DNA from 4 places in the Glutamicibacter sp. Je.9.36 genome. Region 2 is predicted to be linked to each of the others. Evidence: riboswitches for the same ligand, from Rfam matches in the RefSeq annotation. Region 2 holds a riboswitch; each other region holds the start of a gene.
What was found. A riboswitch is a leader RNA that binds a small molecule or an ion and turns the genes downstream of it on or off. The one in region 2 is predicted to bind thiamine pyrophosphate.
Positions count from the first base shown of each region.

Region 1: another riboswitch for thiamine pyrophosphate. It lies ahead of thiM (hydroxyethylthiazole kinase); the one in region 2 lies ahead of thiO (glycine oxidase ThiO).
Region 3: another riboswitch for thiamine pyrophosphate. It lies ahead of AAZQ98_RS16865 (ECF transporter S component); the one in region 2 lies ahead of thiO (glycine oxidase ThiO).
Region 4: another riboswitch for thiamine pyrophosphate. It lies ahead of thiC (phosphomethylpyrimidine synthase ThiC); the one in region 2 lies ahead of thiO (glycine oxidase ThiO).

Region 1 covers NZ_JBCPSN010000001.1:892,588-900,357, forward strand. The annotation lists gene AAZQ98_RS04175 (sugar porter family MFS transporter) at 1-495, opposite strand, end outside; gene AAZQ98_RS04180 (uracil-xanthine permease family protein) at 711-1,994, opposite strand; gene thiD (bifunctional hydroxymethylpyrimidine kinase/phosphomethylpyrimidine kinase) at 2,022-3,446, opposite strand; gene thiE (thiamine phosphate synthase) at 3,443-4,084, opposite strand; gene thiM (hydroxyethylthiazole kinase) at 4,077-4,871, opposite strand; TPP riboswitch at 4,861-4,955, opposite strand; gene AAZQ98_RS04200 (GntR family transcriptional regulator) at 4,990-5,358, opposite strand; gene AAZQ98_RS04205 (hypothetical protein) at 5,355-6,950, opposite strand; gene AAZQ98_RS04210 (aldehyde dehydrogenase family protein) at 7,053-7,770, shown strand, end outside.
Region 2 covers NZ_JBCPSN010000005.1:63,446-71,215, reverse strand. The annotation lists gene AAZQ98_RS13045 (VOC family protein) at 1-221, shown strand, start outside; gene AAZQ98_RS13040 (lysoplasmalogenase) at 282-1,001, shown strand; gene AAZQ98_RS13035 (alpha/beta fold hydrolase) at 992-1,786, shown strand; gene AAZQ98_RS13030 (GNAT family N-acetyltransferase) at 1,908-2,342, shown strand; gene AAZQ98_RS13025 (OsmC family protein) at 2,374-2,805, shown strand; gene AAZQ98_RS13020 (mechanosensitive ion channel) at 3,100-4,320, shown strand; gene AAZQ98_RS13015 (GNAT family N-acetyltransferase) at 4,404-5,432, opposite strand; TPP riboswitch at 5,443-5,547, shown strand; gene thiO (glycine oxidase ThiO) at 5,545-6,642, shown strand; gene thiS (sulfur carrier protein ThiS) at 6,669-6,914, shown strand; gene AAZQ98_RS13000 (thiazole synthase) at 6,917-7,738, shown strand; gene AAZQ98_RS12995 (ThiF family adenylyltransferase) at 7,735-7,770, shown strand, end outside.
Region 3 covers NZ_JBCPSN010000009.1:54,237-62,006, forward strand. The annotation lists gene cls (cardiolipin synthase) at 1-474, opposite strand, end outside; gene AAZQ98_RS16855 (aminodeoxychorismate lyase) at 641-1,516, shown strand; gene AAZQ98_RS16860 (ATP-binding cassette domain-containing protein) at 1,513-3,840, opposite strand; gene AAZQ98_RS16865 (ECF transporter S component) at 3,837-4,445, opposite strand; TPP riboswitch at 4,511-4,633, opposite strand; gene AAZQ98_RS16870 (DUF4235 domain-containing protein) at 4,709-4,960, shown strand; gene mnhG (monovalent cation/H(+) antiporter subunit G) at 5,016-5,420, opposite strand; gene AAZQ98_RS16880 (monovalent cation/H+ antiporter complex subunit F) at 5,420-5,686, opposite strand; gene AAZQ98_RS16885 (Na+/H+ antiporter subunit E) at 5,688-6,314, opposite strand; gene AAZQ98_RS16890 (Na+/H+ antiporter subunit D) at 6,326-7,770, opposite strand, start outside.
Region 4 covers NZ_JBCPSN010000005.1:223,192-230,961, reverse strand. The annotation lists gene AAZQ98_RS13885 (hypothetical protein) at 53-469, opposite strand; gene AAZQ98_RS13880 (DEAD/DEAH box helicase) at 778-2,697, shown strand; gene thiC (phosphomethylpyrimidine synthase ThiC) at 2,790-4,532, opposite strand; TPP riboswitch at 4,529-4,636, opposite strand; tRNA gene AAZQ98_RS13870 (tRNA-Thr) at 4,922-4,993, opposite strand; tRNA gene AAZQ98_RS13865 (tRNA-Thr) at 5,528-5,599, shown strand; tRNA gene AAZQ98_RS13860 (tRNA-Met) at 5,647-5,723, shown strand; gene AAZQ98_RS13855 (GTP pyrophosphokinase) at 5,806-6,582, opposite strand; gene AAZQ98_RS13850 (DUF2797 domain-containing protein) at 6,824-7,765, shown strand.

The DNA.
Region 1 (7,770 bases), on a different contig from region 2:
GAAGACCAGCAGCGCGCTGACCAGGAAGGCCACGAAGATGCCCAGCACGATGGCCATCTGCTGCATGGTGCCCAGGCGTCCGCGATGCGCGGCCGGGGAGACCTCGGCAATGTAGGCAGGGGCGATCACCGAGGCGAAGCCCACGCCGATGCCGCCGACAATGCGCCAGATGATCAGGTCGGCTACGCCGAAGCACAGGCCGCAGCCGATGGCTGATGCTGCCAGGAGGATGGAGGCGAAGAGCATGGTGCGCACGCGTCCCACGCGTTCGGAGACCACACCGGCTATCCAGGCTCCCAGTGCTGCGCCGAGCAGGGCGCAGGAAACGGTGAATCCGATGGTTACCGCGTTGAGCCCGAATTCGTGCTCGACAGCGTCCACGGTGCCGTTAACGATTGATGAGTCATATCCGAAAACGAACCCACCCAATGCCGCCCCGAGGGCGATGAAGATGAGTCGCGCGGAGAGTTTTCCGTCTGATGTAGTCGCAGTCACAATGAGCCATGCTATCGGATTCGAGAGCCGCAGAATCCCGATTTTCCGATTTTTTATGGGAGATCGATCACAAATTGGAAGGAGTCCTTACTTCAAGACCGGGGGAGGCCCAGTGCGCGTCGCCGCTTCATGACTGGCCAGCTTCCGAATTCTTGGCAAAAAAGCAGGCCGGCATTGCGAGTTCTCGCGATGCCGGCCTGCGGGGAATTTATTTGCTAGCTATCCGCAGGCTTCTGCGAGTCCGCCAAATCGTTGCCGCGCATCTTGGCGACGATACTCATCAGGTGGAAGACCACCAAGGTGGCGATCGAGCCCAGGGCGATGCCGCCCAGCTGGAGCTGGCCGAAGGCGATTTCCTTGGTCACTGCAATGGCGATGATCAGGCCGGTGCCGGCGGTCATCAAGTTGATCGGGTTGCCGAAATCGACCTTCGCCTCGATCCACAGGCGCGCGCCGACGATGCCGATCATGCCGTAGAGCACGATGCCCAAGCCGCCAATCACGCCTTCTGGAATGGTGCCGATCAATGCGCCGAACTTCGGCAGGAAGGCCAGGGCCACGGCCACAATCGCAGCGATCCAATAGGCCGCGGTCGAGTACACGCGCGAAGCGGCCATCACGCCGATGTTCTCGGCATAGGTGGTCGTGGCCGAACCGCCGCCGAAACCGGCGAGCACGCTGGCAGCGCCATCGGCCATCAGCGCACGGCCGTTGAACTTCGACAGGTCGCGATTGGTCATCACGCCCACGGTGCGCACATGGCCGATGTTCTCGGCGATCAGCACGAACACCGCAGGCAGGAACATCAGCGCAGTGTCGAAGTGGAAGGTCGGGGTGTGGAATTCTGGCAGTCCGATCCACTCCGCGGCAGCAACCGCCTTGAAGCTCACCTGCCCCTGGGCCAGTGCAACAAGGTAGCCGCAAAGAAGTCCCATGAGGATCGACAGCCGGCCCAGCAGGCCCTTGAACGCAACGGTCGCGACCACGGTAAAGATCACCGTGAGGAAAGTGGTCAGCGGGAACTCGGTCATGGGAACCAGCGTTGCGCTGGCCAAATTCAGGCCGATGAGCGCCACGATGGTGCCCATGACCACCGGCGGCATCAGGGCGTGGATCCAGCCGGTGCCGGTCTTCTGCACGATCAGCCCGACGACGAACAGCAAGGCCCCGGTCATCACGATGCCGCCCAGCGCGCCAGACATGCTGTGCGACTGGGTGGTCGAGACGACCGGAGCAATCATCGCAAAGGACGAGCCGAGGTAGCTGGGCACCTTGTTCTTGGTCATCAGCAAGAAGATGACGGTGGCCAGGCCGGTGAACAGCAAGGTCGTGGTGACCGGGAAGCCGGTGATGGTTGGCACCAGGATGCTGGCGCCGAACATCGCCAGGATGTGCTGGGCTCCGATGGAAACGGTCTGCGGCCAATGCAGCCGCTCATCCGGGGCAACTACCTCACCGGGGGTGATGGTCCTGCCGTTGCCGTGAATGCTCCAACTCATGATTCCTCTTCCCGGGCCTTGCGGGTTTTAGGCCGTAGAGAAGTCTACTCGGTTCTCGTGCGCCTGCGCGAAGAAAGAGCGCTCATGTTCCGCGGAGCGGATGAAAGCGGCCTCCATGCGGGCCCGCAGCTGCGGATCTGCCTGCTCGAACGCCTGGCGGACCATTTCGATCGCCTGCTCGGTGGCGGAATCGAATTCCTCGGATGCATAGGTTTCCAGCCATTGCCGATAAGGATGCTCGGCATGGTTGGCTGCCGCCAACCGCTTGCCGATGTCCTGGTACAGCCAGTAGCAAGGCAGGATCGCGGCAATCAGCTCCCCGTAGCTCTCCTGGCTGGCGGCCAGGTGGTTGGTGTAGTTCAGCGTGGTGGCGCTGGGCGTATCAGCGAACTCGTCCAGGTAGCTGCCGTGCAGCTGCAGCTCGCCATCGAGGATGCCGTTGGCGCCACGCGACCAGAAACGCTGGGCACCGAGATCCGGCGCCATCGAGCTGGCCAGCGAAAGCACCTTGGCATAGCGCAGCAGATACAGCGCATCCTGGGCGATGTAGTAGTGGAAGTCATCCCGGTCCAAGGTGCCCTCGGATAGACGGGTGATGAAATCCAGCTGGTCGATTTCCTCGCGGATCGGCTGGATCTTCTGCCACCAGTCGCCCATGGGATCTGCCGTGCCGAAGAAGTCGATGAAGTGGTTGACCGGGCCGTGGCCGCTGCCCACCTGCAATTGGTCGGCCGCTGCGATGGCCTTGGAGAGATAGGACTTGGATTGCTCCAACGCGGAGATCCAATCTCCAGTGGCAGCGAAGCGGGTAGCCAGAGTGCTGGAAAGGGTGCAGCCGGTGCCGTGGGTGTTCCTGGTGGCATGGCGCGGTCCGTGCAGCTCCAGCTGCACCCCGCCCGCCGACACCAGGGCATCGGGGCAATCCGCCCCGGCCAGGTGCCCGCCCTTGGCCAGCACCAGCGTGTCGTGCTTGGCAGCCAGCCGCTGGGCCTGGCGCAGGGCTTCGTCCCAGGAAGGGGCCACAGGCTCGCGCAGCAAGCTGGCCAGCTCCAGCAGGTTCGGGGTAATCACCGTGGCGCGATCCAGCAGCGAATCAAGGGCCGATTCGTCGTCGAGCAGGCGATCCCCGCTGGTCGCCACCATGACCGGGTCCAGCACGACGGGGGCGTCAACAGTTTCCAGCCAGCTGGTGACTGCGCGGATCACCTCGGCGTTGGCCAGCATCCCGATCTTGATCGCATCGATGCGGATATCCGTGCTCACGGCTTCGAGCTGCGCGAGGACGAAATCGCCGCTGATCGCCTGAACTCCGGACACCCCATGGGTGTTTTGTGCAGTCAAAGCGGTGATCACGCACATTCCGTAGCCGCCGTTGGCGGCAATGGCCTTCAGATCCGCTTGGATTCCGGCGCCGCCGGAAGGATCGGAGCCTGCGATGGATAGGATGTTCATTTCGAGGCCTCCCAGGCTGCGACCAGCTGCGCGCTGGCAAGTTGCGGATCTTCGGCGTTGCAGATGGCGCGGACCACGGCCAGGCCTGCGCCGCCGCCGGCGCGGATCGCGGCGGCATCGTCTTGGGTAATTGCGCCGATCGCTACGCAGGGCAGCTTGGCCAAGGCGGCGGCTCGCGCAAAGCCGTCCAGTCCCAGGGGAACAGGATGGTCTTTTTTCGTCGGAGTGGCGCGGATGGCTCCTACGCCGAGGTAGTCGATCACCGAGGCGTCCTTGTTCGCCTGGGCCAATTGCTCATCGCTGGAAGCACTCAAGCCGATGATGCCCTCGCCGATGATCTGGCGAGCCAGCTGTACCGGCACATCTTTTTGCCCGATATGGATGCCGTTCACTGCTGCGCCAGCAGCCCGTGCCGCGAGATAGACGTCAATGCGGTCATTGATCAGCAACTGGGCTTTGCCCTCGGTGAGCTTGGCAGCCGCGCAGGCCAGCTCGAAGAATTCCCGGGCGCTTTCATCCTTGGCGCGCAGCTGGATCCACCCGATCCCTCCGGCGACGGCTCCCTCGATAACTTCCAGGGTGCTGCGTGGGGTGCAGCTGGCAGTGTTGGCTACTAGATAAGCGCCGTAATTATGCATGGTTCAATTCCTCGTACTTCAAAGTCTTCAGTTCCCCGGGATCGGCAGCCGACAGCGCATCAAGGAAGGCAACTGCGAAGCTGCCCGGACCGGAGCTGCCAGCCAAGGCCTTTTCCGCGGCCAGGCCATAGAAACCGTGGGCTGCGATGGTGGCCTCGAACGGGTCATCGTGGACCGCAACCATCCCGGCGCAGACCGCGCCCAAGGCGCAGCCGCCACCTGTCATCCGGGTCAAGCCAATTCCGTTGGTATGCACCAAGACGGTACGCGTGGCGTCGATGATGGCGTCAGCCTGGCCGGAAATGGCCACCACGCAGTCGTGCTCCGTGGCCAGTTCGCGTCCCGCCGCCAAGGCGGCAGAAACCTCATCCAAGGCATCGACACCGCGCGAAGCAGATTGCCGGCCGGCCAGGGCCAGGATTTCCGAGGCGTTGCCGCGAATCAGGGTCGGGCGTTGCCGGACAATGCGCCGGGCAAACTCCGTGCGCACCGGAAGCGCTCCCACCGCCACTGGATCCAGGACCCACGGGGTGCCTGCAGCGCTCGCCGACTGCACAGCTTCTTCCATGGCGGTCAGCTGTTCAGTGCTTGGAGTTCCCAAATTCACCAATACGGCTGAAGCTGCCTGCGCGAATGGACCGGCCTCTCCGGGCAGATCCGTCATGGCCGGGGAAGCCCCGGATGCCAGCAGGACATTGGCGGTGAAATTGGATACGACGGTATTGGTCAGGCAAAAAACCAAAGGTGATTGTTGCCGGTATTTCTGGGCAACTGCATGCAAAGCCATGCGACATCCCTCCGCTAGCGTGAACTAGATCAGGTTCTACGGGTCTTATCTCAGTCGGTTGATCCGACACCCCGTGTCACTGCCATAGAGCGTACGCACAACCGGTTCCGAGGACAAGTTACTTACGCTCGCGCCGCGCCACCAAGGCCTTGAGCGTGGCCGCATCCACCTTCTGCGCGGCCGCCAGCGCCCAGAGGCGATCCACGGCGGCCAGCAGATCTTCACTGGTGTCCACCGGCTGCGGCCGCTCGTTGACCACTGTGCCGGCCCGGCGCCGGGAGGTGATCAGCTCTTCGGCTTCCAGCTCCTTGTAGGCGCGCGCCACTGTCCCGGCAGCGACGCCGAGGTCCGTGGCCAGCGCACGCACAGTAGGCAGCTTGCTTCCCGAGGGCAGATCGCCCAGGGAGATCAATGAAGCAATCTGCGAGCGGATCTGCTCATAGGGCGGGGTAGCTGCTTGGAGGTCAACACTGATCTGCGTGCTCATGAAGTAGCTGCCGGCTGATGTTCCCGCACGAAGGCGCTACCGGGGCGCTCTAGGAAAATGACTGCTGGGACAACGAAGATGAGCAATGCAAAGAGTCCCAGCCCGGCCGGGAATCCGTAGCCAATGAGCAGCATGGCTACCACTGCACTGGTGATAACACGCATTGAACGCAGTTCCAGGACCTTGCGGTACCAGATTTCTTCGGCCGACGAGACAGCCCAGGGAATAATTGCCCGGCGGGAGAACCAGACGAATCCAAGATGGGTTGCCAGCAACAGCACGATCAACCCCGCAACCACTGTCTTGCCTGGAGGCACAAAGCCCCACAAATAGTCCAGCGGCGGATCGAGCAGAAAATAGGCGCTGGTGGCAAAAAGCAAGCCAGCGGCGATGTAGGACCACAAGGGCAAGGAAGCCGAATGCCTACGAGCGTTGGACACCTGTCGAGATACCAAATTCATGTAGCACAAGTACAAGGCATTTACTGCCAGGTACAGCATCGCAGCACCGGCAAAGAGTACTAGCTTCCAGGTGGCGCGCTCGCCGGTAGGCCATTCGGTTTCATCGACGACAGGCAAGAACCACCACGCGGCAAAGAGCGCTACGAGCGTTACGACTGCGGTGAAGTATTGCAGTGAGAGTAGCTGTGTGCGTGCTCGAACGAAAGGGGTGACTGTCGTGGTACGAAGGTTTTCGAAGTTAATAGGAGGACGCCAGAACAGCATCAACGCCGAAATCGCAAGCGTCGCGTAGTTTGCGCCCCAATCCAAGGTAGAGCCGATCCTGGACATCGAGTCCATGTAGTCGATGCCTGCCCCAGAGCCATCGATGTACTTTGTTGATTCGTCGTGGAACCAGCGCGCCTTGTAGTGAATGGCTTCCCCAGCTTGTGTAGCTAGCAAGACGGTGACCGTGCGATATAGCCGGTTCAGCCAAGTCGTGCGCAAGAGCCGGTTATTGTGTTCTGAGATCCCTGGCAAGGGTTTGCGTCGAAGAATCACAATGGAAGCGACAATGGTGGATACCATCAGGAAGCCAAAGCTCAAATAGAGATACGGCAGTACTTCCGCGGAAGCGCGTAGCCCATCCTGAGCTGGGTTGCTATACGAATAGTCAGCAGTTTCGTAGTCAACCGCCGGTTGGGGGCTGATCGCTCCCACATCATGTACCGAATAGACCGTCACGCATGCTGCAGCCAAGACGAGCATCATGGCAACGAGAATTTTCTTTGGCAGTGGACTAGTTAAAGACCGTGGGGACAAGGTTGCCGTGCGCTGGGGCTTGAGCTTACGCGGCCAGGTGTACTGGCTCGCGACGTAGATGAAGGCTATCCAAAGGGCAGGGGTAGCTGCCACGGTGACACTTGGCGCAAGCGACAGTCCGCTTTGATCGTCATAAGGAATTGCTATTGCATCACTGAACCACAATGAGTTGCTACTGGCGAAATACCCGATGATTGCACACCACAGCGCATGTTGCCTTGCGCCTTCGACTAGACCTTTTTCTTTGTTTGGGCCGAAAGCACGAAGGATGAAATAGATAATGAACGCCGCTATGGCGAAATTGCCGAACTGCGCTGCCAGTGAATTCATGTCGTGGCCTCCTGGAAATCAATGTATCAACTATTTGATACATATTGAATCCCCGGACGAATTAAACGATGAAAAATTGTCCCAGTAACGTACGCTCAAATCATGGGTCTGTTTACTTCCACTCCGTTGCCCGAACCGGTCGGTGATTCCGCTCCTCCGGTGGACGAGCATCCATCGCGCATAGCAACAGTTCTGAGCCATTTGCGGCGTTCTGCGGACACGCGGATCACGCATCCGCGACGCTTCCGCCTGCAGCAGCTCAAGGCACTGGAGAAGATGCTGGAAGAGCATCTGGAAGACTTCGTCCAGGCCTTGGCCGAGGACTTGGGCAAGAGTGCCACCGAAGCCAAATTCTCCGAAATCGACGTGGTGCGCGCGGAAATAGATTTCGCCCAGCGCCACCTCGTTGAGTGGATGGATTCCACCAGTGTCAAGGTTCCGCTGGCCTTGCAGCCAGCCATGGCCAAGGTCGAGCCGCGCCCGCTGGGGGTCGTGCTGATTATCGGAGCCTGGAACTATCCGGTTCAGCTGGTGCTCGCACCGCTGGTCGCGGCCATTGCTGCCGGCAACGCTGCGGTCATCAAGCCATCCGAGCTGGCTCCTGCGACCTCAGGCGCCTTGGCCAAGTTCCTCCCGGTCTACCTCGACGAACGGGTTTACGCGGTAGTTGAAGGCGGCGTGGATACCTCCACGGAGTTGCTTGCCGCCCGCTGGGACCACATTTTCTACACCGGCGGCGAACGCGTGGCCAAGATCGTGGCTGCCGCGGCCGCGAAGCATCTGACGCCTACCACCTTGGAATTGGGCGGAAAATCGCCGG
Region 2 (7,770 bases):
TCCTTGTCCGGGAGGCTTCACCCAAGACTGCGGGGAAGAATGCGATCCATCTGGACCTGCGTCTCGAACAGGCCGAGAGCATGGAGGACGCGTTGGGAATCATCTGCGCATTGGGCGGCAAGGAACTGGACCCTCCGTGGGGTACGCTGCCATGGCGGGTATTCCAGGACCGCTCGGGCAATGAGTTCTGCGTCCTGGCCCCGTCGGTTTCCAACCGGTGACGGATCCGGCAACGCCCCGGGGCCGCCAGGCGCAATTATCGGCACTACCCAAGGAAGAAAGTGCAACCACACCTAGGCAATGAGCACACCGTTGCGGTGATCCCGGGGCAGTCACGCAGCAGGATCGCGGCTCTGGCGCTCCTGCTCGCAACTGCCACCCACTTGCTGGCACAACTGTTCTGGCCTTCGGGGCTGCTGGCGGACGCCACGCAGATCCTGCTGATGCCGCTGTTGGCAGGAATGGTTCTCGCCCTCACCACCTCGCCGCGTGGCACACTGATCCGGTTGGTGCTCATAGCCCTTTTCTTCTCCTGGGTCGGCGACACCTTGCCCCGGTTCATGGACGGCGATTCTGCATTCCTGGCCATGGTTAGCGCATTCCTGGTTGCGCAGTTCTTCTACATCGCCGCTCTGGCAAGATACTGGAAATCCTCGATACTGCGCCATTGGTGGATGCCGCTTCCTTATCTTGCCGCATTTGCCCTGCTGCTGGTCCTCTGCTCACCCGGTGCAGGAGTGCTGCTCGCCCCGGTGATCATCTATGGCTTGGCATTGATGATGATGGCCATCCTCAGTACCGGGCTGGGTCCGATCGCAGGCTTCGGTGGCGCAATATTCTTCCTCTCCGATTCCTTGATCGCGCTGCGCTCATTTGCGGATATCGAGGTCCCCGGAATGGGATTCTGGATTATGCTCACCTACGTAGCTGGCCAATGGATGATCAGCTACGCTGCGAGCCAGCGCGAGGCACAGGAGAAGAGCACGGTGAAATGCAAGTAGCCCCAAAGAGCAGGATCCCGTTGTTCATGGTGCATGGCAACGGGGTAGACCACCGTATTCTCAAGCCGCTGGAAGCAGAGCTGGCCAACGCGCAGATCTTCGACTTGCACTACGTCGACTTGCCCGGCTTCGGAACCTGTCCACCGCTAGGGAACCCCGGGGGACTGCCAGAACTTGCAAACTGGTTGGAGGAACTGATCAGGCAAACCGCGGGAGAGGGGCCGTTCGCACTGCTGGGCAACTCCCTTGGCGCCTTGCTCTGCCAGGAGATGGCCGACAGGTTTCCCGGCCAGGCCCAAGGGCTATTCCTCCTGGCCCCAGTGGTCTTTCCCGATGCCGCGCGGCGCACTGTGCCCGAAGCGCAGGTAGTCGTGGAGGATCCCGGGCTGCTGGCCCGGATTGATCCCCGCCAAGCACAGCAATTCTCCGATATTGCCGTGGTGCAATCGCAGCAGGCGTGGCAGAGCTTCGCGCAGTGGGTGCTGCCCGGGCTGGACTGCGCGAACTTGCGCTCCATGGCCAAGCTATCCAAGCGCTACTTCCTGGATCCTCTGCCCGTGGAGCGTAAAAGCCAGCTGGATATTCCGGTAACCATCCTGTGCGGGAGACAAGACCACATCACCGGATACCGGGATCCCGAGCGGCTATCGCGACGGTACCCTTCGATGAGGATCCGCGTGCTTGATCCTGCAGGGCATAACGTGCACCTTGAGCAGCCCGAGCAGGCCGCGGCCGAATTGCGGGACTGGGCCCACCGCACGGGCCGCATGAACGAGCCGGCTTGAGCCGGGGAAAAACCGCATGCTGGTGTGCCGCAACGATCGATGAAAACTTGAGGAATCGCTGGCGCCCGGCTACATTTCGAATCAGGAAGTACGGATTCGCTTGAGCATGAAGGAATATGGCATGGAAGAGACTCTCCTGCTGCGCGAGCTGTCGAGCGTGGATGAAGTGCCTGACCTGCTCGACATTTGGCGCAGTTCGGTGGAACGCCGGGGAGACTTCCTCTCGGCTGCTGATATTGACGCAGTGGCCGTCGCCTTGGAGGCTGTCTATAGCCAATCGGTATCAGTCAGGATTGCCCAGCATGGGCGGCGCATTGTTGGCTTTGCGGCATGGAGCAGTGCACGCATCGAACTGCTCTGGGTGAGGCACACTGATCGCCAGAAGGGTGTGGGTCGAATCCTGCTGGATGAAATCATCGCCAGCATTCCCGGGATCAGCGTTCATCTCGATTGCCAGCGCCAGCCTGCCATTGCGTTCTTTGGCGATTGCGGATTCGTGCCTGTGCCCGGGGAATCTGCATCGTCGCCGCGACGAGTCGTATTGCGCCACGTGTAGTCTTCAGCCTGGATCGTGGCACGATAGTTTCATGAGTGAAAATAGCCGTGAGATCCGTGAAGTCAGCATCGAACGCGTCGAGGCACGCAAGTACAAGGCCACCAGCCTCGAATCGGGAGCCAGCCTAGAATTCGGCCAGGGCGAAGGGTTGCTAACCCCGGTGGAGTTGCTGCTTGCTGCCATCGCAGGGTGTTCCGCAATTGATGTTGATGTGGCGACCACCAGGAGAAGCGAGCCTGAGAAATTCGAAGTCAAAGCGGGCGGCTACAAGGTCTCTGAGAACTCGGCGAGCCGGATGGAGGACATCCATCTTGGTTTCGATTTGAAGTTCCCCGATACCGAGGAAGGCCGCAAGGCAGCCAGCATGGTGGAGCGCATCGTCAAGCTTTCGCATGACAAATACTGCACCGTCTCCCGCACCGTTGAACTGGGTGCTTCCGTGCGGAGCGAAGTCATCAACTAGGTATCGGGACTTCCGGCAATTCCCGGATTGATAAAGGTCAATGGCTGAATCCGCAATAGCTTCCATGGCAATTCACGGGTTTGGACGCAACCGCGAACTTTCTAATATTGCGTGGATCAGTTGTCGGTAGGACCTTATTGTTCGGAATTCGTTGAATCCATTGGGATATAGTCAGCTTTTCGCAATTCGAGCTGTGAAAGTCCAATGATTCAAGCTGGGAGCATGGGTCTTTGCCCTAGTCAGCGGAGAACCTTCATCGTAGGGTCGGATTGTCCCTACGTTGAAGGAGCAGCAATGCAGTCTGAGAACGTTTTAGGCAATATCGACTGGGCGTCGATGCTACAAAAGGTTGGCATCGCGCTAATCATCCTCATCATTACGTGGCTAGTTGCACGCATAGTTCGTTGGGCTGCCGCCAAACTGGTGAACAGGGTGAAGTTCCTGCAAAAGCAGGGCAATGACGGAGAACAAATAGGCCAATCCCTGGGCAAGGTCGCGGGGTTGATTGTCTGGCTCTTCGGCCTCGTGGCAATCCTGCAGGTCTTCGCTCTATCCGAAGTGCTATCGCCGGTGCAAGGCCTGCTCGGCGGCGTCATGGCCTTCATCCCCAACCTCATCGGTGCGGGCTTCATCTTCTTCATTGGCTACGTCATCGCGAATATCGTTCGCCAGCTGCTGAGGACCGGTTTGGGAACTGTCGATTTTAGCGGACTGGTCCGCAAGGTCACCCCAGGCAACGAACCAGTAGATGAAGTTCAGTCTCGCGAATCCCAAGCGAAGATCGTTGACATCATTGCCAACATCGTCTTCGCCTTGATCCTGCTAGTCGTCGCAATATCAGCCCTGCAGGTTCTGGGCATCGCGGCAATTTCGGTACCTGCCCAGCAGATGCTGCAGCTGGTCTTCACCGCAATCCCGCAGGTCATCATGGCCTTGGCGCTCTTGGCCGTAGGTATCCTGATTGCCAAGTTCGTCGGCCAGCTACTTGAATCCACCCTCCACGGCGTGGGTACCGACACCGTTGTTGCCCAGTGGGGCGTAGTTCCCGAGGGCAAGAGCGCTTCGGGAATCATCGCTGGCATCGTCAAGATTGCTATCGTGCTGTTCTTCGGTGTGATGGCGGCCCAGATGCTGAACTTCCCAGCGATCACCAATATCCTCAATGAGATCCTGGCCTTGGGCGGCAAGATCCTCTTCGGCGCAGCAATTATCGCCGCAGGTTTCGTCATCGCCAACGTCATTGGCCGCTTCTTGGGTGACACTACTGCTTCGAAGATCATCCGCTACACGGCAATTGCGCTGTTCGTGGCGATGGGCCTGAAGTACATGGGTATCGCCGATTCGATCATCAACATGGCCTTCGGCGCAATCGTCATTGGCGCAGCATTGGCAGCGGCTCTGGCCTTTGGCCTCGGCGGTCGTGATGCTGCGGCCCGCACGCTGAAAAAGATGGAGGCCCAACAGGCCACCAACAGCCCGGACTCGACGCCACCGGCATCGAACCCAGGCATCTAACCACGCATCACAAAACCTGAGGGACAGATAAGAAGTCGCGGAATCCAAGACCGGATTCCGCGACTTTTTTGAGGCCCGCCAAGCTACTGCTGCGTGCCCCACGGCAAGGGCATGACCGCAGAGCCGCCATCGGTACGCAACCGTGCGTAGGTGTGCACATCGATGCGTTCTCCGGCAACCAGGAATTTGCCCCGCTCGACGCCTTCGTGCAGGAAGCCGTTGCTTTCTGCCACATGCTTCGACCCGGGATTATTTGCCCGCAAGCCCAGCTCCAAGCGGTACAGTCCCAGCTCGTCGAACAGGTAATCCACCAAGGTTGCCACGGCACGGGTGGCCAGCGACCGGCCCCGGTAATTCTGGTTCATCCAATACCAAACCCACGCGTTCCGATTGGCCGGGTCGACCGTACCGCACACCAGGCCCACCAGCCGATCCCGATATGCGACGGCCATCGCCTGCTGGCGTTCCCCGGCCTCCAGCAGTGCGCGCACATACGACTCAGCCTTTTGCGGGGAATCGGCGTCGCCTTGGCGCAACATGTCGGGGTTCGAGGAGAATGCCTCGAAGACCGCTTCGGCATCCGAAAGGCGCAGCCGGCGCACCGTGAATTCACCGTCGGCATGCACGGCTTCCTCCGGTCCTGCAGATGGCTGCGGATGAGCGGCGGCCGTGCCCTGGTGGAAGAGCAGCTGCCAGCGGCCCTGCTCATGGATCCACAGTGAACTGCGTTCGCTGGGGGAACCGGCGAGCAGCTTCCAGCGCAGCAGCACCAGCTGGTCTGAAAGCTGGAGAGCCACCGGGCTTTCGACTTTCAACGCCCCGGCATCCCGTGCCGGCTCCCGGGCCAGCTGGGCAATGATGGCCTCGCGATCATAGACTCGCCCGCTGGCTCCCACCTCGGCGAACCGAGGATGCAAGCGCCGCTGCAATTGCTCCTGGCTATGGCGTTGGCTGGATTCCAAGAGTTCTTGCTCCAACGAGATGATGGTGCTGGATAGCGCAGAACCTTGGGGAAGCACGATAGGGAAGTCATGGAATGCCATGTCAGCTAGTACATCACAGAAGATGACGGAACTGCGTTCAATGAAGTTCGACTTTATGAGCTGCATCATGCTTATAATCGCTGTAATCCGCGGGAGCCTGAATCGACCAGGCTGAGAGGGCACCGAGCCGACCGCTACACCTGATGCGGGTCATGCCGCCGTAGGAAGGAAGCGTGCCCTTGTGCATGTCAACATTGTTGGCGCCGGGATAATCGGCCTGGCCGTCGCGTTCGAGCTGGAATCACGCGCACACACGGTCACCCTCATCGATCCGGCACCCGGCCAAGGTGCAAGCTACGCGGCAGCAGGAATGCTGGCCCCGGCAGCTGAAACGGTCTGGGGCAATGGCCCGTTGCATCAGCTGCTTGCCGCCTCGAATGCCGCCTACCCGCAGTTCATCGAGCGCATCGAATCGGCCACCGGGCAACGCCCGGACTACTTGCAGAACTCCACGCTCGTTGTCGCCGCAGAGCCTGCGGACCGCGAAGTCCTGCACGAGCTGGCCGAACTGCAGATATCCCTCGGCCTGTCAGCGCAGAAGCTGCTGCCCAGCCAAGCCCGCAAGCTCGAACCAGCCTTGGCCGCCAATATTGCTGGCGCGGTCCTGTGCCAAGATGACCACCAGGTCGACCCTCGATCCATCGTCAAGATCCTGTTGGAGCATCTGCGTCCGCACCTGGTCGAGGAATGGGCGCAGGCACTGGTGACCGACGGGAAGCGGACCACCGCTGTGCGCACCGCATCAGGCCGAATCCTCGAAGCGGAGCAAACCATCGTGGCCACCGGTCTTGGAACCCTCGATGGCTTGAACGAACTTCCGCTGCGCCCGGTCTACGGGGACATCCTCCGGATCCAGGGACCAGCAGGCCCGCCGCTCATCACCCGCACCATCCGCGGCATCGTGCACCGGGAACAGGTGTATCTGGTGCCGAGAAGGGACAGCAGCCTCGTCCTTGGCGCCAGCGTCCGTGAAGACCGTCAACAAGCGGTGAACATTGGCGCGATGCACCTGCTGCTGGACAACGCGCGAAAGCTGGTCCCCGGCATCAGCGACTGCACGCTGAACGAGGCAACGGCCCGGGCACGTCCCGCCACGCCAGATGACCGGCCGCTGCTGGGACGCCTTGATCCAGGGCTGCTGCTCTGCACCGGGTACTCCCGGCACGGCGTGCTGCTGGCTCCGCTGGGCGCAACGCTCACTGTGGATCTCGCCCACGGCTGCCAATCCCACCCCTTGCACCAGGCTGTGGATCCCCACCGCTTTGCCAACGCAACCTAGACCGCTCACCGAACGGAGCAGCAACCATGACAAGCATCGGCATCAATTTCAATTCACGGCAACTGAACCTGGACGAAGGAACCACCCTTCGCGAATTCATCAGCACGCAAATCGGCAAGGAACTGGACGCCAACTCGGTGGCCGCTGACGGCAGCAAGCTCGGAGTTGCCGCCGCCGTCAATGGCGCTGTCGTTCCACGCAGCGCCTGGAATAGCTACCTGCTGGCCGACGGGCACAGCATTGAACTCGTTACCGCGGCCCAGGGAGGCTAGGCATGGAAACGCGCAACATCACCGAGCTGGACATCCACAGCGACCCATTCCAAATCGCCGGACGCACCTTGTCCTCGCGCTTGATCCTCGGCACCGGGGGAGCGAGTTCGCTGACCACCCTGGAAAGCGCCCTGCAGGCCTCCGGAACGGAGCTGACCACCGTGGCCATCCGCCACTTTTCGGCGGCCGGCGCAGGCAACGTGTATGAACTGCTGCAGCGCAACAACGTGATTGCGCTGCCCAACACCGCTGGATGCTTCACCGCCCGCGATGCGATCCTCACCGCGCACCTGGCCCGTGAAGCTCTGGAAACCAATTGGATCAAGCTCGAAGTCATTGCCGATGAGCACACGCTGCTGCCGGACCCGCTGGAACTGCATGCGGCCACCGAGCAACTAGTGGCCGACGGGTTCCAGGTCTTCGCCTACACCAATGATGATCCGGCACTTGCCCAGCGCCTGCAGGACGCCGGGGTTGCGGCAATCATGCCGGCCGGAGCGCCGATCGGCTCGGGACTGGGGATCCTGAATCCGCACAATATTTCCACCATCGTCTCGCGCGCGCAGGTACCGGTGATCCTTGACGCCGGGGTGGGCACCGCCTCGGATGCGGCCCTGGCCATGGAGCTCGGCTGCGACGCGGTGCTGCTGGCCAGCGCGGTGACCCGGGCGCACAACGCGCCGCTCATGGCCAGGGCCATGAAGGATGCCGTGCGTGCCGGGCGCGCCGCGCGGCTCGCTGGCCGGATCCCGCGCCGCGATACCGCACTGGCCTCCTCGCCGGCCGAAGGCATGATGCAAACCCTGGTCGGTGACTTCTCGTGAGCCGGGAAGCCCTGGTAGCACCCGGCGCGGAG
Region 3 (7,770 bases), on a different contig from region 2:
ATCGCCCATGATGTAGAACTGGATGTGCACATAGCGGGTGGCGTTATCGATTTCCTTGCGCATGGCATCGAGCGAAGCCCGGTAATCGGAGATGACCTCTACCTGGTTGCCGCCTTCCAGCGGCATGGCACCCAGATTGCGGTTGAGCATGACTGCCGATTCGACCCATTCCTCCTGGGAATGGAATTCTTCGGGCAGCTGCATGTGGCTCGTGGCCTTCATGATTTCATCGTGCGCACGCCGCTGCTTTTCCAAGCGGCGGCGCGACAGGTGCGGGTTGGCGAAAAGCCAGTATGCGACAAGTCCCACAACGGGCAGGAAGAAGATAGCCAATAGCCATGCCATGGCGGTGGTGGGGCGCCGGTTGCCCGGAACGATGCCGATCATGAAGTAGCGAACCGCTAGCTCTATTGCGACCAGCACGCTCCAGAGAACGCCGCCAATCTGCAAGAAGACTTCATTACTTGGCCACACTCGGGCACCCCCTTGGCTACACCCCGCGAATTCGGCATTATCGGCCTCTGATCTGCGATGTACAGGCCAAAATCCTTCGCTTAGCTTATCGAACATTGCCGGACTTGTCTGAATCTCCGCCTGCAGAAATCACGCAGAAGACGCTGGGGTTCGATAATCTGTCTTTATGAGCTCACTTGTATTCTTGGATCCGGCCTATCCGGCTGGTCGTCTTGCAGACATCACTGCACCGCAACTTCTGGTCACAGCACAGGGAGTCACGCGAGGTGATGGCATCTTTGAATCGATGCTCTACACCAACCAGGCCGTACGCAAATTCGAAGCGCACCTGGCACGCTTGGCGACCTCCGCTGAAGTTGCCGACTTGGCCATTCCCGATGCGCGCAGCTGGTTTGCCGCGGTAGATACCGCTGTGGCCGATTTCGATGCCACCGGCGGCGCTGAAGAAGCGGTGGTCAAGCTGGTCGCCGCGCGCGGCGAGCACGACAATGATCCTGCCATTTGCTGGGTCACCGTGACCCCTGCCCCGGCTTTGGGCAGGGAACAGCGTGAAACCGGTGTGGATGTCCTGATGCTGGATCGCGGCTACGACTCGAAGCTGGCCGAACGTGCGCCATGGCTCATGATGGGCGCCAAGACCCTTTCCTATTCGATCAACATGGCCGCCCTGCGCTACGCGCACAAGCACGGCGCCCATGATGTCATTTTCACCTCCGCCGACGGGATCATCCTGGAAGCTCCGACCTCGACCGTGCTGGTAGCCCAGCGCGATGGCGAGACCAAGCGGCTGCTGACCCCGATGCTTGAAACCGGAATCCTGCCAGGCACCACGCAAAGCGCCATCTTCGACGCCGCGGCCCAGGATGGCTGGGAGCTGGGCTACGGCCCGTTGCGCCCGGAAGACCTGTACCAGGCCGATGGCGTGTGGCTGGTTTCCTCCATCCGCCTGCTGACCCCGGTGCGCACCATCGATGCCAAGCCGTTGCGCCTGGACGCTGAGCTCCATGAAGAGCTCAGCGCCCTGAGCGAAGCAATCCGCTAGGACCACACCAAGTTGTAGGTCCCTGCCAGCACGGCCGCAGCCATTGCGGCCGTGCCAAACAGGATCCCCGTGGCCAGCACCATGCCATCACGCCAGGTGAAGGTGGCCGTGCGAATCCATGTGCGCTTGGCCGTGCCGAACCCCTTGGCCTCCATCGTGGTGGCCAACCGTCCGGCGCGGCGAATCGCTTGCACCAGCAAGGCCAGCACCTGGCCGAGGGTTGCCTTGATGCGTTGGCCCACGGTGCCGAAGTTCCCGACACCGCGAGCGCGCCGGGCCAGCGTGAGCGTGGTGAATTCTTCCACCATCAACCCGAGCAATCGCATGCCGGCCAAGGCCCCGAGCACAAACCGGTGGGGTACCTTCAGCTGCTGCGACAGCGCCCCGCCCAAATCGCTTGGATTCGTGGTGGCCAGCAGCAAGATGCACGGGATGGCCAGCGCGAAAGCGCGCAGTCCGGTGGCAATGCCCCCGGCCACCGATCCCTCGGTGATGCTGAAGGCGCCGAATTGGGCGTAGACCATGCCGCTATCCTGGCCCACCAAGGCGATGCCCCACGCCGCAAGGATTCCGGCAATCAGCAGTGGCCACGCGCGCTTGAGGAATTTCAGCGGGCTCAGCCCTGCCAGCGGGAAGAACACCACGGTCGCCACGATCACCACCAGCGCCGAAACCCAATCCAAGGTGGTGATCAACGGCAGTGTTGCCGCAGCCACCGCACCGAGCTTGGCCAGCGGATTGATCTTCGCCAACCAGCTATGCCCTACCGGCGCATCAAGCACCGGCCCCTGGCGCGGGATACCAGCTTCCGGGGTGCCGGCAGTGAGCACCAGGTCCCTTGCTTTGAGCACCGAGGCAAAGTGATCGTCGTGGGTGACGGCAATGATCGCGGTGCCCTGCTGCAATTCCTCAACCAGCAGCCCGGCCAGTTCCCTCCACGTATTCGCATCCTGCCCGAAGGTCGGTTCGTCGAGGATCAGCACCTGGGGGGATGCGGCCAGAACAGTGGCCACGGACAAGCGCCGCTTCTCGCCGCCGGAGAGGGTGAACGGGTTCGCGTCAGCCAAATGCGCCAGGCCCAAGCGTTCCAGCAACGCGTCGACGCGCGCCTGGACCTGGGCCGGCTCGTACTTCGGCGCATCGGCGCTGCTGGCCTGCGCGCGGCTGGGAGCGAAAGCCAGCTCTTCCCGAACGCTCTGGGTCACGAATTGGTGTTCGGGTTCCTGGAACACCGAACCGATCCGCCCAATTAATGCACCGGCCTTCCAGGCAAACGGGGAATTGCCCAGACCGTCGGCCAGTTGCGCGGTGGCCGCCAACTCGCCGTCGGCCGGGACGAGCAATCCGCCCAAGGTCAAGGCCAGCGTCGACTTTCCAGCGCCATTCTCGCCGCGAATCACCGTCGCGGTGCCCGCTTGCACATTCACGTCCACCGCTTGGGTGCGCGGTGCCGTGGCGGTGCGGGCGGATACCAGCTGCTGCGCTTCCAGCAGCATGGCACCGGCACCGTTCGTTGCCCGGGCCACCTGCGGGAAGTAGCCTGGAATCCACAGCCCGGCAGCAGCCAGCTCCTCGCGCACCGTTTCATCGGTGTACAGCTGCTGCGGGTCCAGATCGTGCGCGACTCCCCCACCGGGCTGCAGCACGATAACCCGGTCCACATGCTGCGCCCAGGCTTCAATCCGGTGTTCCACGACGACCAGCGTGGCACCGGAAAGCCGGGCGGCGTTCAGCACCGCATCGCGCAAGAGCTCAATGCTCTGCGGGTCCACATTGGCAGTCGGTTCATCGAGCAGCATGACCCTTGGTTCCATGGCCAGAATGCCGGCCAAGGCCAACCGCTGTTTCTGCCCGCCGGAAAGTTGCTGGGTGCGGTGCTCGAAGGACAGCGCCCCCAGACCCACAGCGTCCAGCACTTCGGGGATCCGCTGGCGGATCAGTTCGGGATCCATTCCGAGGTTCTCGGCGCCAAAGGCCACATCATCGGCGACCCTGCTTTGCACTACCTGGGTTTCCGGGTCTTGCTGCATCAAGCCCACCGGGTGGCTCCGGATGAAGGCATCGCTGCCGTCGATGAGCAGCCGGCCAGCGACCTGATCGTCCTCATCCGCTTCCAGCAACCCGGCCATCGCGTGCAGCAAGGTTGACTTGCCGGCGCCCGATGGACCGACCAGCAGCACCTTCTCACCGGCGTGGATCGCAAGGTCCAGTCCCGAGATGGCAGGGTTCTGCCTCTCGGAGTGCTGCCAGCCGAACCCCGTTGCGGTGATGGCGGCGCCGCGCTGGGTCAGCGAGGCTGCGCCGGAATTGGCAAAGGAACTCATTTTGCGCTTTCCAGGTGCGCGCGCCGGCTCGGCAGGGCGCTCAATGCACCGGTCTTCGCCAGTCCACGCGTGGCCAACCAGGACAGCAGCCCTGCGACGACTACGCCGGAAATGCCGGTGGCGATCACGTGGAAGATCTTCATTCCGGCGGTGTACTCAACGTAGTAGGCCAGGATGTAGGCCTCGGAAATGCCGGCGAACAAGCCGGCGAACAAGCCGGCCAGCAGCGCCACGCCCAGGTTCCACTTGCGGTAGCGGAATGCTGCGAAGACCAGCTCTGCACCCAGGCCCTGGACCAGGCCGGAGATCAGTACGGTCAAGCCGTAGTGCGAGCCGAGCAGCGCTTCAACTACGGCGGCCAGCAGCTCGCAGTAGATTGCGGCGCCTGGCTTGCGGATGATCAGTGCGCCGAGCACCGCCGGGAAGAGCCACATGCCGGTGAGCAGCGCGGTGGCTGGCGGGAAAGCCGCAAAGGCGAGAGAGAACAGGCCATAGCCGGCACTCCACGCCCAGAAAATGACCCCTGAAGCGACGGCGATCACCGAGGCGACGACGATATCAACTACACGCCAGCCGGTGCGCTGCTTCGAAACTGTTTCGTTCATTGCTGGTCCTCCTGTGGAAAGGAGGGGAGATGGACGGAATGAGGGCATACTGCCGCGCCTATCCGCATCCGAGATGCTCGACTTCCTTCGCCGGTACTAGCCGGGGCAGGTTCGAGGGTCTGCGATCTATCGCACTCTCAGCGTCTTGCGACTTTTTTTAAAAGTCTGACGCTCCCCTGTCGGAATAATTACTGCTCCCCCACCATACCGCAGGTATGCTGGGCAGAGGAACGATATGTCAAGAGCTTGATCGCGAGGAAAAAATGGATAAAGTGCAGAAACTTGCCACTACCGGTATCACCGTTGGCGCTGGCATGCTCGGCGGCAAGCTGGTTGATTTCCTTTGGTTGAAGGCAACCGGCAGCAAAGCACCACGCAAGGGCACTGAGGAAGCAGCGGAAGCTTCTTTCCGCCGTGCCTTGGGCTTCGCAGTCGTTTCGGCCCTGGTGGCAGCTATCCTGCAGACCGTGGCTGACCGCAGCGCCAACAAGGTTGTTGCCAAGTTCACCAAGTAAGCTTCGGCCTCGAGCCAAAAGCGGGAGCCGCCCAGAGGGGCGGCTCCCGCTTTTTTCAGTCTTGTTCGTCCTGCGATTCGGCCTTGGAGAACGGAGTAGTTCCGGTCGGCGGTGTGCCATTGACCTTGTTGACCACGCGGCTGAGCTCATCGGAGAACAGGATCTCCTTGGCAGCGTGCTTGGTCCGGTAGCCGGAACGGCCAATCATGTGGGCCGAGACCGGTGCGGTCAATAGCTGCATGCCCCAGGCCAGTGCGAGCACCGGGATCACAGCCCAGCTGCGCAGGTAAATGGCCAACCCAGCGAAAATCAGCAGGAAGCCGAGCACCTGCGGTTTGGTCGCTGCATGCATGCGGGTGAGCATGTCCGGGAAGGTCAGCAAGCCGATGCCTGCGATCAAGGACATCAGGCAGCCAACAATCAGCAGAATGGCAACGAGGACATCGAGGAAGAGTTCCATTAGGCGTTCCTCTGATCCGAAACGAAGCGCGAAACGGTCACCGAGCCGATGAAGCCGAGCATGCAGGCGGCCACGACGAACAGCAAGTAGTCGGTGTGCTTATGCAGCACCATTTCCAGGCACAGGGCGGCGGAGATGATCAGCAGCATCACATCCAAGGCCAGCACCCGGTCAAGGATCGACGGCCCCTTGGCAACACGGACCAGGCAGGCGACGGCACCGAGCCCGAGCATGATGCCGCAGATCCAAATGACGATATCCAGCATGTTACCCCTTCCTCGCATCAAAGTTCGGTCCGCATTCGCTCTTGATCGCTTCGTACTCGTCGCGGCTGCCAATAGCCATGATCAGCCGGCGTTCGATATCCCGGATGGCGGCGCGCGCCTTCTCCACGTCCGCAGGCGATTCGATATCGATGTAGTGCAGGTACAGCGTCGACGAGCTGCGGTCCACGTCGATCACGAAGGAGCCCGGGATCAGCGTGAGCACGTGGCCCACGGTCATTACGATCAGGTCCGAGCCGGTGCGCAGCGGGACCGCAATGATCGCGCTGCGGGTGCCCTTCCCGCGGACCAGGGCCAGCCAGGCCACATGGACGCTGGCCGCGAAGACCTGCCCGAGGAACCAGGTGAACAGCTTCAGGCAGTACCAGGGATTGATCCGGCCCGAAAGGACCACCGGCGGCAGCGGGAACAGGTTCACGATCAGCAGCGCGATGATCACGCCGAAGATCATGTTCCCCAGGGAGAAGTCCTGCCAGAGAGCCCCCCAGACGAAGAGCAGCAGCAGAAGCAGCGGCCATTCCTGCTTGAGTGTCGCGCGGTGGCGCACGCCGGAGGTATCCAGCGCATCGTCAATGCGCTGGTCACGCGGTTCAAAGTTCTTGTTCGGCATCATCCCTCCAATCAGAATGGCAAGATCGAGCTGATATACGGTTCGCGGGCAATCAGTTCCGCAGCCACCCGTTGGCAGAATTCGAAGATCGGCCCGGCAAAGACGGTCAGGGCGATGCCCGCAAGCACCAGCGAACCGGTGGCGTAGCGCATGCCCCATGGCAAGGACTCGGCTTCCAGCTGCTTGGCCAGTTTCAATCCCAAGCGGGGGTTCTGCGCGCCGCCGGCCAACGTCTCGTCGGCAACCTGCGTCGCTTCGGCCACCAGGTCCTGGTTGGGCACCTCGGCATCAGCGGCACGGCGCCAGAACACACGGGCCCACACGCGGATGATCGCCATCAAGGTCAGCAAGCTGGTCAGCAATCCGGCGCCGATCACGACCCAGGTCAGCGGATCAGCATCCTGCGCGGCCGCATGCATCAGCCCGAATTTGCCCAGGAACCCGGAGAACGGCGGGATGCCGCCCAGATTGATGGCCGGGATGAAGAAGAGCAGGGCCAATGCCGGGGAGAGCTTGGCCAGCGAGCCGAGCCGGGTGACGTTTGAGCTGCCGGCACGGCGTTCGATCAGTCCCGCCACCATGAACAGCGAGGTCTGCACGATGATGTGGTGGCCCACGTAGTAGATGGTCGCGGCGATGGCCAGCGGCCCGCCCACGGCCACGCCGAAGATCAGGTAGCCGATGTGGCTGGTGAGCGTGAAGGAGAGCATGCGCTTGAAGTCCGTCTGCGCCAGCGCACCGAGGATACCGATGACCATGGTCAGCGCCGCCACCACCAGCAGTCCGGCATTGACCGAGCCGCCCGGGAAGAGCAGGGTTTCGGTGCGGACGATCGCGTAGACGCCCACCTTGGTCAGCAGCCCGGCGAACACCGCGGTGACCGGGGCCGGTGCGGTCGGGTAGGAGTCCGGCAGCCACAGGGACAGCGGGAAGACCGCTGCCTTGATGCCGAAAGCGGTCAGCAGCAGCACATGCAAGATCAGCTGCGGGCCCTGGCCCAGTTCGGGCAGCTTCACCGCGAGGTCAGCCATGTTCACCGTGCCGGTGGCCGCGTAGATCATCGCGATGGCCATCAGGAAGATCACCGAGGAAACCACGGAAACCACCACATAGGTGGTACCGGCGCGGATGCGCTCGGCGGTACCGCCCAGGGTCAGCAGCACGTAGCTGGCGGTGAGCAGGATTTCGAAGCCGACGTACAGGTTGAAGAGGTCGGCGGCCAGGAAGGCGTTGGACACTCCGGCGAGCAGGATCAGGTACGCCGGGTGGAATATCGACACCGGCCCGGGCTCGTCCCCGTCGGCCAGGCCCTGGCTGGTGGCGAAGAGCAGCACGGCCAGCGAGACGACGGTGGAGACCAGCAGCATGAAGGAGCTGAACCCGTCGACCATCAGCGCGATGCCGAAGGGCGACTCCCAGCCGCCAATATGGATGGCATAGCTTTCCCCGCCCCATA
Region 4 (7,770 bases), 160 kb from region 2:
AAAGGGCAACGGAACCCAGGTCCTTGGTGCTTTGAACGAAGTTCCGGATCGGCTACCGGCGGCGCTTGGCCGGTTTGGGATCCACGATCTTGAAATACCTGTTGCTCGCTGGCATCCACATCAAGGCCACGCTGAACATGATGATGGCAGCCAACAGCGAATAGCGGCCGAATCGCAGCAACAGCGGCAGCGCGGTAATCAGGCCCAACCAGGACAGCTGGGCGCGCGCGGCCCGGTCCCCGGTGAATAAGCGGTAACCCAGCACACAGCAGGCAAGGCCGGCGACGGCGAAAAAGATCATCAGCGCAATGGCTCCGAAATCCAGTGCGGAATCCTGGACATGCTCGTAAGCCAGGAAGCCCCCGAAGCCGAGAAAAAGCACTCCGGCTAGGAGCCATAGCATTTGGGCGATGAACAATCCGCCTGGGGTGGGCTCATCTGGACGTCGCGGAAAAAGTGGTTTCTTCACGTTCTCAACCCTACGTGCTTTGGTGCGGTGCCCGATCTCACACGCTCTCGACACTGACAATAGTGGCCTGTTCAAGCTAGCATTAAGTGTTCGCGAACATCAGGGTATCCCTCTCGCATCCAGCCCAATTTTTGAGGCCGGAGCCTTCTCGTGTTGTATTTTCCGCAAAGTGTGTGCGGGTCTTTATGTCATAGGGGAGCGCTTGATGAGCGTGACTTGTATCTGACTGTGCAGCCTATACGTCGTTTCTTTGGGGACGGCCAAGGCCTATCCCCTAACGAATGAGGTAATTCTTCGTGTCTTCTGACATGCCCGTAAACACCGACGACAACCAGACCCCGGAAGAGCCAACCGTGCTCTTCTCCGAACTTGGCCTGGATGCCCGCGTGCTTGCATCGCTTGCCGACCTTGGCTACGAAAAGCCATCGCCAATCCAGGCAGCGACCATTCCACTGCTTCTCGAAGGCCGCGACGTTGTCGGCCTGGCCCAGACCGGTACCGGCAAGACCGCTGCTTTCGCGCTTCCTGCCCTGTCCCGCATGGCAGAGCTGGCTGACACCAATGGTCCAGCCAAGACCCCGCAGATCCTGGTTCTGGCTCCAACCCGCGAGCTGGCCCTCCAGGTCGCCGAAGCCTTCACTTCCTACGCCAAGTACCTGCCGAACTTCACCGTTCTGCCAGTGTACGGCGGCTCGCCATACGGCCCGCAGCTCAACGGCTTGCGCCGTGGCGCCCAGGTAGTCGTTGGTACCCCAGGTCGCGTTATCGACCACATCAACAAGGGTTCCTTGGACCTGTCGAACCTGCAGTACGTTGTCCTTGATGAGGCCGACGAAATGCTGCGCATGGGCTTCGCCGAAGAGGTCGACAAGATCTTGGAAGCTACCCCAGAGGACAAGCAGGTTGCCCTGTTCTCGGCAACCATGCCACGCACCATCCGCCGCATCGCTTCGGAATACCTGCGCAACCCGCAGGAAGTTGCCGTGAAGTCCAAGCAGTCCACCGGCACCAACATCACCCAGCGCTACCTGCAGGTCATGGGCGCCCACAAGCTGGACGCCATGACCCGCATCCTGGAATCCGAGTCGTTCGAAGGCGTTATCACCTTCGTCCGCACCAAGATGGCTACCGAGGACCTGGCCGACAAGCTGAAGGCCCGCGGCTTCACCGCGGCCGCCATCAACGGCGACATCCCTCAGCAGCAGCGTGAGCGCACCGTTGAGAACCTGCGCTCGGGCAAGATCGACATCCTGGTTGCTACCGACGTGGCAGCTCGTGGCTTGGACGTTGAGCGTATTTCGCACGTTATCAACTTCGATATCCCGCATGACACCGAGTCCTACGTGCACCGCATTGGCCGTACCGGCCGTGCCGGCCGCTCGGGCGACGCGATCCTGTTCATGACCCCGCGCGAGAAGTACTTGCTGCGTGCCATCGAGAAGGCTACCCGCCAGCCGGTGACCCAGATGCAGCTGCCTTCGCTGGATTCGGTCAACGACCGTCGTATCCAGAAGTTCACCGATCGCATCGACAAGACCATCAGCGGCCAGGACCTGACCACCTTCCGCGAAATCGTGGAGAAGTTCGCTTCCGAGCACGAAGACCTGGACCAGCTGGAAATCGCAGCTGCACTGGCTCTGATGGCCCAGGGCGGCCGCCCGCTGCTGATGACCGAACCAGTCATGTCCCCTTCGAAGAAGGCACGCATGGATCGCCCAGAGCGCGGCGAGCGTAGCGACCGCGGTGACCGTGGCGATCGCGGTCCACGTGCCCGCAAGACCGCTGCCGAAGGCAACGCCATGTACCGTCTGGCCGTAGGCCGACGCAACCGCGTGCAGCCGGGCTCGATCGTTGGCGCACTGGCCAACGAGGGCGGCTTCGATTCTTCGGAAATCGGCGGCATCGAGATCCGTTCGGACCACACCCTGGTCGAGTTGCCAGCAGAGCTGAGCAAGGACCAGTGGCGTGCACTGTCCAAGACCCGCATCGGCGGAGAAGCCATCGAGCTCGAGCTCGACAATGGCCGCAGCCCGCGCCGTGACGACGAAGGCGACCGCGGTGGCTTCCGTGGCGGCCGTGGTGGTGGCTTCGGCGGCGGACGCAGTGGCGGACGTGGCGGTTTCGGTGGCGGACGCGGCGGCGGCCGTGGCGGCTTCGGCGGCGGCGGACGCGGCGGCAAGGATCGCTTCAGCGACTCGGGCCGCAGCGGTGGACGTCGCGACTACTAAGCCTGTCGCACGCAGCTGAACAGCATTGAATAACGCCTTTGGGGCAAGCCGAAAGCTTGCCCCAAGGGCGTTTTTCGTGCGCCGCAGGCTATTTACGGAGCAGGAGTTCCCACCGGGATCCCGTCCCCGAGATAGACCGTGCCGCCGCTTTCCAGGAACTGCCTGCTTTTCTGCGCCATCCCGGCCAATGCGGCTTGCGCCTCGGCCGAGCCGTACTCGTCGCGGATATCCTGGGAGATTCGCATGGAGCAGAACTTCGGCCCGCACATGGAGCAGAAGTGGGCGGTCTTGGCCGGCTCGGCCGGCAAGGTCTCATCATGGAATTCCTGTGCGGTGACCGGGTCAAGGGACAACGCGAACTGGTCATTCCAGCGGAACTCGAAGCGCGCCTTGCTCAGCGCATCATCCCGCGCTGTGGCGCCCGGGTGGCCCTTGGCAAGATCGGCGGCGTGCGCAGCGATCTTGTAGGTGATCACCCCGGTCTTCACATCATCCCGGTTGGGCAGTCCCAGATGCTCCTTGGGAGTGACGTAGCAGAGCATCGCGGTCCCGTACCGTGCGATCTCCGTGGCGCCAATGGCGCTGGTGATGTGGTCGTAGCCCGGGGCGATGTCGGTGACCAGCGGGCCCAGGGTATAGAACGGCGCCCCGTCGCACAGCTGCTGCTGGCGTTCCACATTCTCGCGCACCAGATGGAACGGGATATGCCCCGGGCCTTCGACCATCACCTGCACATCGTATTTCCAGGCGCGCTTGGTCAGCTCGGCCAGGGTGTCCAGCTCGGCGAACTGGGCGGCGTCATTCGCATCTGCGATGGAGCCCGGGCGCAGGCCGTCGCCCAGCGAGAAGGCCACGTCGTACTGCGCGAAGATCTCGCACAGCTGATCGAAGTGGGTGTAGAGGAAATTCTCCTGGTGGTGCGCCAGACACCAGCCGGCCATGATGGACCCGCCACGCGAGACCATGCCGGTGACCCGGTTGGCGGTCAGCGGGATGTAGCGCAGCAGCACCCCGGCGTGGATGGTCATGTAGTCCACGCCCTGCTCGCACTGCTCAATGACGGTGTCGCGGAAGATCTCCCAGGTCAGTTCGTTGGCTTCGCCATTGACCTTCTCCAACGCCTGGTAGATCGGCACGGTGCCGATGGGGACCGGGGAGTTGCGGATGATCCACTCGCGGGTGGTGTGGATGTCATCTCCGGTGGACAGGTCCATTACCGTGTCCGCGCCCCATTTGGCCGCCCACTGGAGCTTGGAGACTTCTTCTGCGATGGAGCTGGTCACCGCCGAGTTGCCGATATTCGCGTTGATCTTGACCAGGAACGCCTTGCCGATGATCATCGGCTCGGATTCCGGGTGGTTGATGTTCGCCGGGATGATGGCTCGTCCGGCCGCGAGCTCGCTGCGCACCAGCTCGACATCGCATTCCTCGCGCAGGGCCACATAGCGCATTTCCGGGGTGATGATCCCGGCACGCGCATAGTGCATTTGCGTCACGCGGGCTCCGCCAACGGCCCGCAGTGGCGGGGCTGAGCGTCCGGCCCATTCCGCGCTGGCCGTGCCGCGGCGGACCGCTGAGCGCCCGTCGTCGTGCAGGTTGCGTTCGCGGCCTGCATAGGTTTCCACGTCCCCGCGTTCCAGAATCCACCGCTCGCGGAAGGGCTGCAGGCCTTGGGTGGGCTCGCTTCCCGGTCCGCTGGTGCGATATACCGCCAGCGGCTCGTTGGGCTTTCCATTGGGGGAGTCTGCCAATTGGATCTGCGTGACGGGAACAGAAATTCCCGCAGATTCGCGGTAGGCAAGGGTGTGGGCAGGGTGCTGTTCAATTTGTTCCACTGGGGAAACTCACTTCCTTCGCCGGCATTACCCGGACAGGTTCAACGGTCGCGGACGGCGATAGCCCGATCTCAGCCCTTGCCAGGGCACCCGTGTGGTCGCGAACAACTTAGCACGCTTGCGAGGAAGAAACGCAAACCCAGTGGTCAGGGCCTGACATCAAGGAAGTGGGAAGGGCCGGCTGCTGCGGGCCAGGATGCTTTTCGTTGGCCGGAGACTCTTGCCGGTGGTACCTGGAATCCGGGGGCGCAAGACGCGGCCGATAGCCGGTGCTGCAGGGTGGGGTGCGCCCTGGGGTGCGGCCTGGGCCACGCTCGCAGTGAGTTCACGGCATCTGGGGGCAAACGAAAAGAGAGGCAATCTGGAACCAGATTGCCTCTCTTATTTCGAGCCCCCTGCCGGAATCGATCCGGCGACCTCGTTCTTACCAAGAACGCGCTCTACCACTGAGCTAAGGGGGCAACAGGTAAATACTTTACACAGGTTTTTGAGGTTTGCAAAATCTGTCGGGGATTTGTTGCTGAGGTCACAATATTCCTACTCAAGACCGGAATGGGCGGCAAGGAGCTGTTGTCTTCCGGGCGGTTTCCAGCACCTCGGTTCACGGCCTGGGATCCAGCTGCCGGGCACCGGAGCAGCGCCTGGGCGCCTGGGTGGATCGGGCGTTGCCCAAGTGCCGCTCGACCCGGGGTTCTGGAGCGGGAAAAGGGGGAGGTGTTCCGAAGTTCCAAGCGGGGTAATTCGACGCTTGGCCCCCGGGAAGAATCCGCGGGATTCTATCCTGCGCACCCGGGCAAATCCGCGATTGACCACGAGGAGCACTCCCGTGAGCATCGTCACCAGGGCACTTTTTGTCCCACCCTTCGTCCCCGGGGGTAGTGAGTGAGGGGGTAAATGGTCATTGACTAGTGATTTTGCAGAATTTTTCGGATCTCTTCCGAGGCGATCCGCCGATTTTTCTTTGCCGGGAAATCCGTGTAGAGTATTTACTCGTTGCCCCCTTAGCTCAGTGGTAGAGCGCGTTCTTGGTAAGAACGAGGTCGCCGGATCGATTCCGGCAGGGGGCTCTGAGTGAGAAGCTTTCTTGGCTTCTACTGGATTGCTTCTCACTTGTGGCGGCGTAGCTCAGCTGGTTAGAGCGCACGACTCATAATCGTGAGGTCCCGGGATCGAGTCCCGGCGCCGCTACCAAATCAAAGATCCTCGGCTTCGGCCGAGGATCTTTTTTGGTTTCCGGCCCCGAAGCAGCATTGCCCTTCGAGGTCATGAACGGCTAGTGCTCCAAGTCCTTCTCCTGGTTCCCGTCCTTGGCTTGCTGAGCCAGGGACAGCAGCCCCTGGATCGCTGTCGTATCGAAATCCGACTCATGGCTCGGTGCCTGATTGGCATCATGGCCGTGGACTTCGGTATGCAAGCGCTGCATCTGCATGTCGAGTTTCGTCGCCATGGCCGCCGCGTCGGCAAGCTCTTGCACGAGATGTTCCGGAACTTCGCCCTCGTACTTGTAGAAGATCTTATGTTCCAGGCTTGCCCAGAAATCCTGGGCAATGGTACGGATCTGCAGCTCCACCACGACATCGACCGGGCCATCGGACAAGTAGACCGGGATCTGCACGATCGCATGGACACTTTTATAGCCGTTGGGCTTCGGGTTCTTGATGTAGTCCTTGATTTGCAGGACCTTCAGGTCATTCTGCGAGGTTAGCGTGTTCAGAACCTTGTAGATGTCCTTGACGAAACTGCAGGTAATGCGCACGCCGGCAATGTCGCTGATGTTCTCGCGAATGGCAGGCAGGGACGGGGAGATGTTCCGGCGGGAGACCTTGCGCATGATGCTCTCCGGAGTTTTCACCCGGGAAGTGACGTGCTCAATTGGATTGTAATTGTGCAAATACAAGAACTCTTCACGCAAGATCGAGACCTTGGTCAGCACCTCGTCCACCGCAAACTGGTACTCCATCATGAAACGCTGGAAATCATGGCGGAAAGCCTGCGTCAATCGCTGCAGCTCGGCCGGCGAAGGGGCGGTCTCGGCAGCTGCGATGGCCACTGCACGAGTCTTGTCATCAAATGGGACAGAAATCCTGGATCACCTCAGCAGATTATGGCCCGGCCCGCGGTACGGTTCCGGTGCAGTTCCAGCCTAAGGGCTTCTCCTAGGAATTAGGCCAGAACGAATCGGGAATTCGTCCAGCAAACTTTCGGGCTGCAGGCTCCGGCCAACCTGCCTTGCAGGAGCTAGCCATGTCCGGTGAACTATCGTTGAAGAGGTAACTTCGAGGAAGGCATCGATGGAATTCGCCAGCGACCACCGGCAGCTCTGCCATGGCATCAGCTTCTCAGAGCATGAACGCGCCCCCATTCTCCGGCTTCGGCAAGCGGAAAAATGGAGCACCGAATACTTGGAATCCAACCGTTCACTAAGCTTGCGCATTGGCGAATTGAAATTCTGCCTGGGCTACATCACGATGAACAGCGATGGCTCCCGGAACACCTTGCCTTGCCCGAAGAACAAAGCGCTGCGTACCGGAACCCAGTGCGAACGCTGCCGGCGGCTGGATCATTCGAAGTTCATGCATCATTTCCACAAGACCGGCGAAGCCCCGGAGGGCATGCGCAAGTACCTGGAGCAGCCGCACTTCTTGTATGTCGCAAGCTTCGCCCATGGGGCGACCAAGGTCGGCACCACCTCGACCCAGAGCAAATGGACTCGCTTGGCGCAGCAGGGAGCGGTCATTGCCCGCTATGTTGCCCGCGCCGCTGATGGAGCCGCTATTCGAGTGCTCGAAGACCTGGTCACTGAACACGTGGGCCTGAGCCAGCAAGTCCGGCAGAAGTCCAAGATCAAGGGACTGGCCAGCTGGGAGCTGGACTACGCCCAGCTGGACCTGATCAACTCCGAAGCGGCAAGCCGGGCCCGGGCCTTCCTTGGCGCCCAGCGGGGCCTTGAGACCTACGGTGTGCAGCTGCGCGACGAGCTGTGGGAACAACCAGCCTTCGCCCGCCCGGTCGTTGACGCCTGGGATGCCCATGCGCTGCATGCCTGGAATACCGCGCTGGGCGGCAACACCGTGAATCTGCGCATTCGCGGCGTGCTGGGGCAAAGCATCCTCGCAGACAGCGGCGAAGGCACCACCGTGCGCCTGCTGGATGCCGCCGAGTTGAAGACCCGCGAGGTCGCCATCGTGGAGAACCGCGCAGATTTCAAGGAAGAGCAATCCGCCCTGTTCTGATGCAG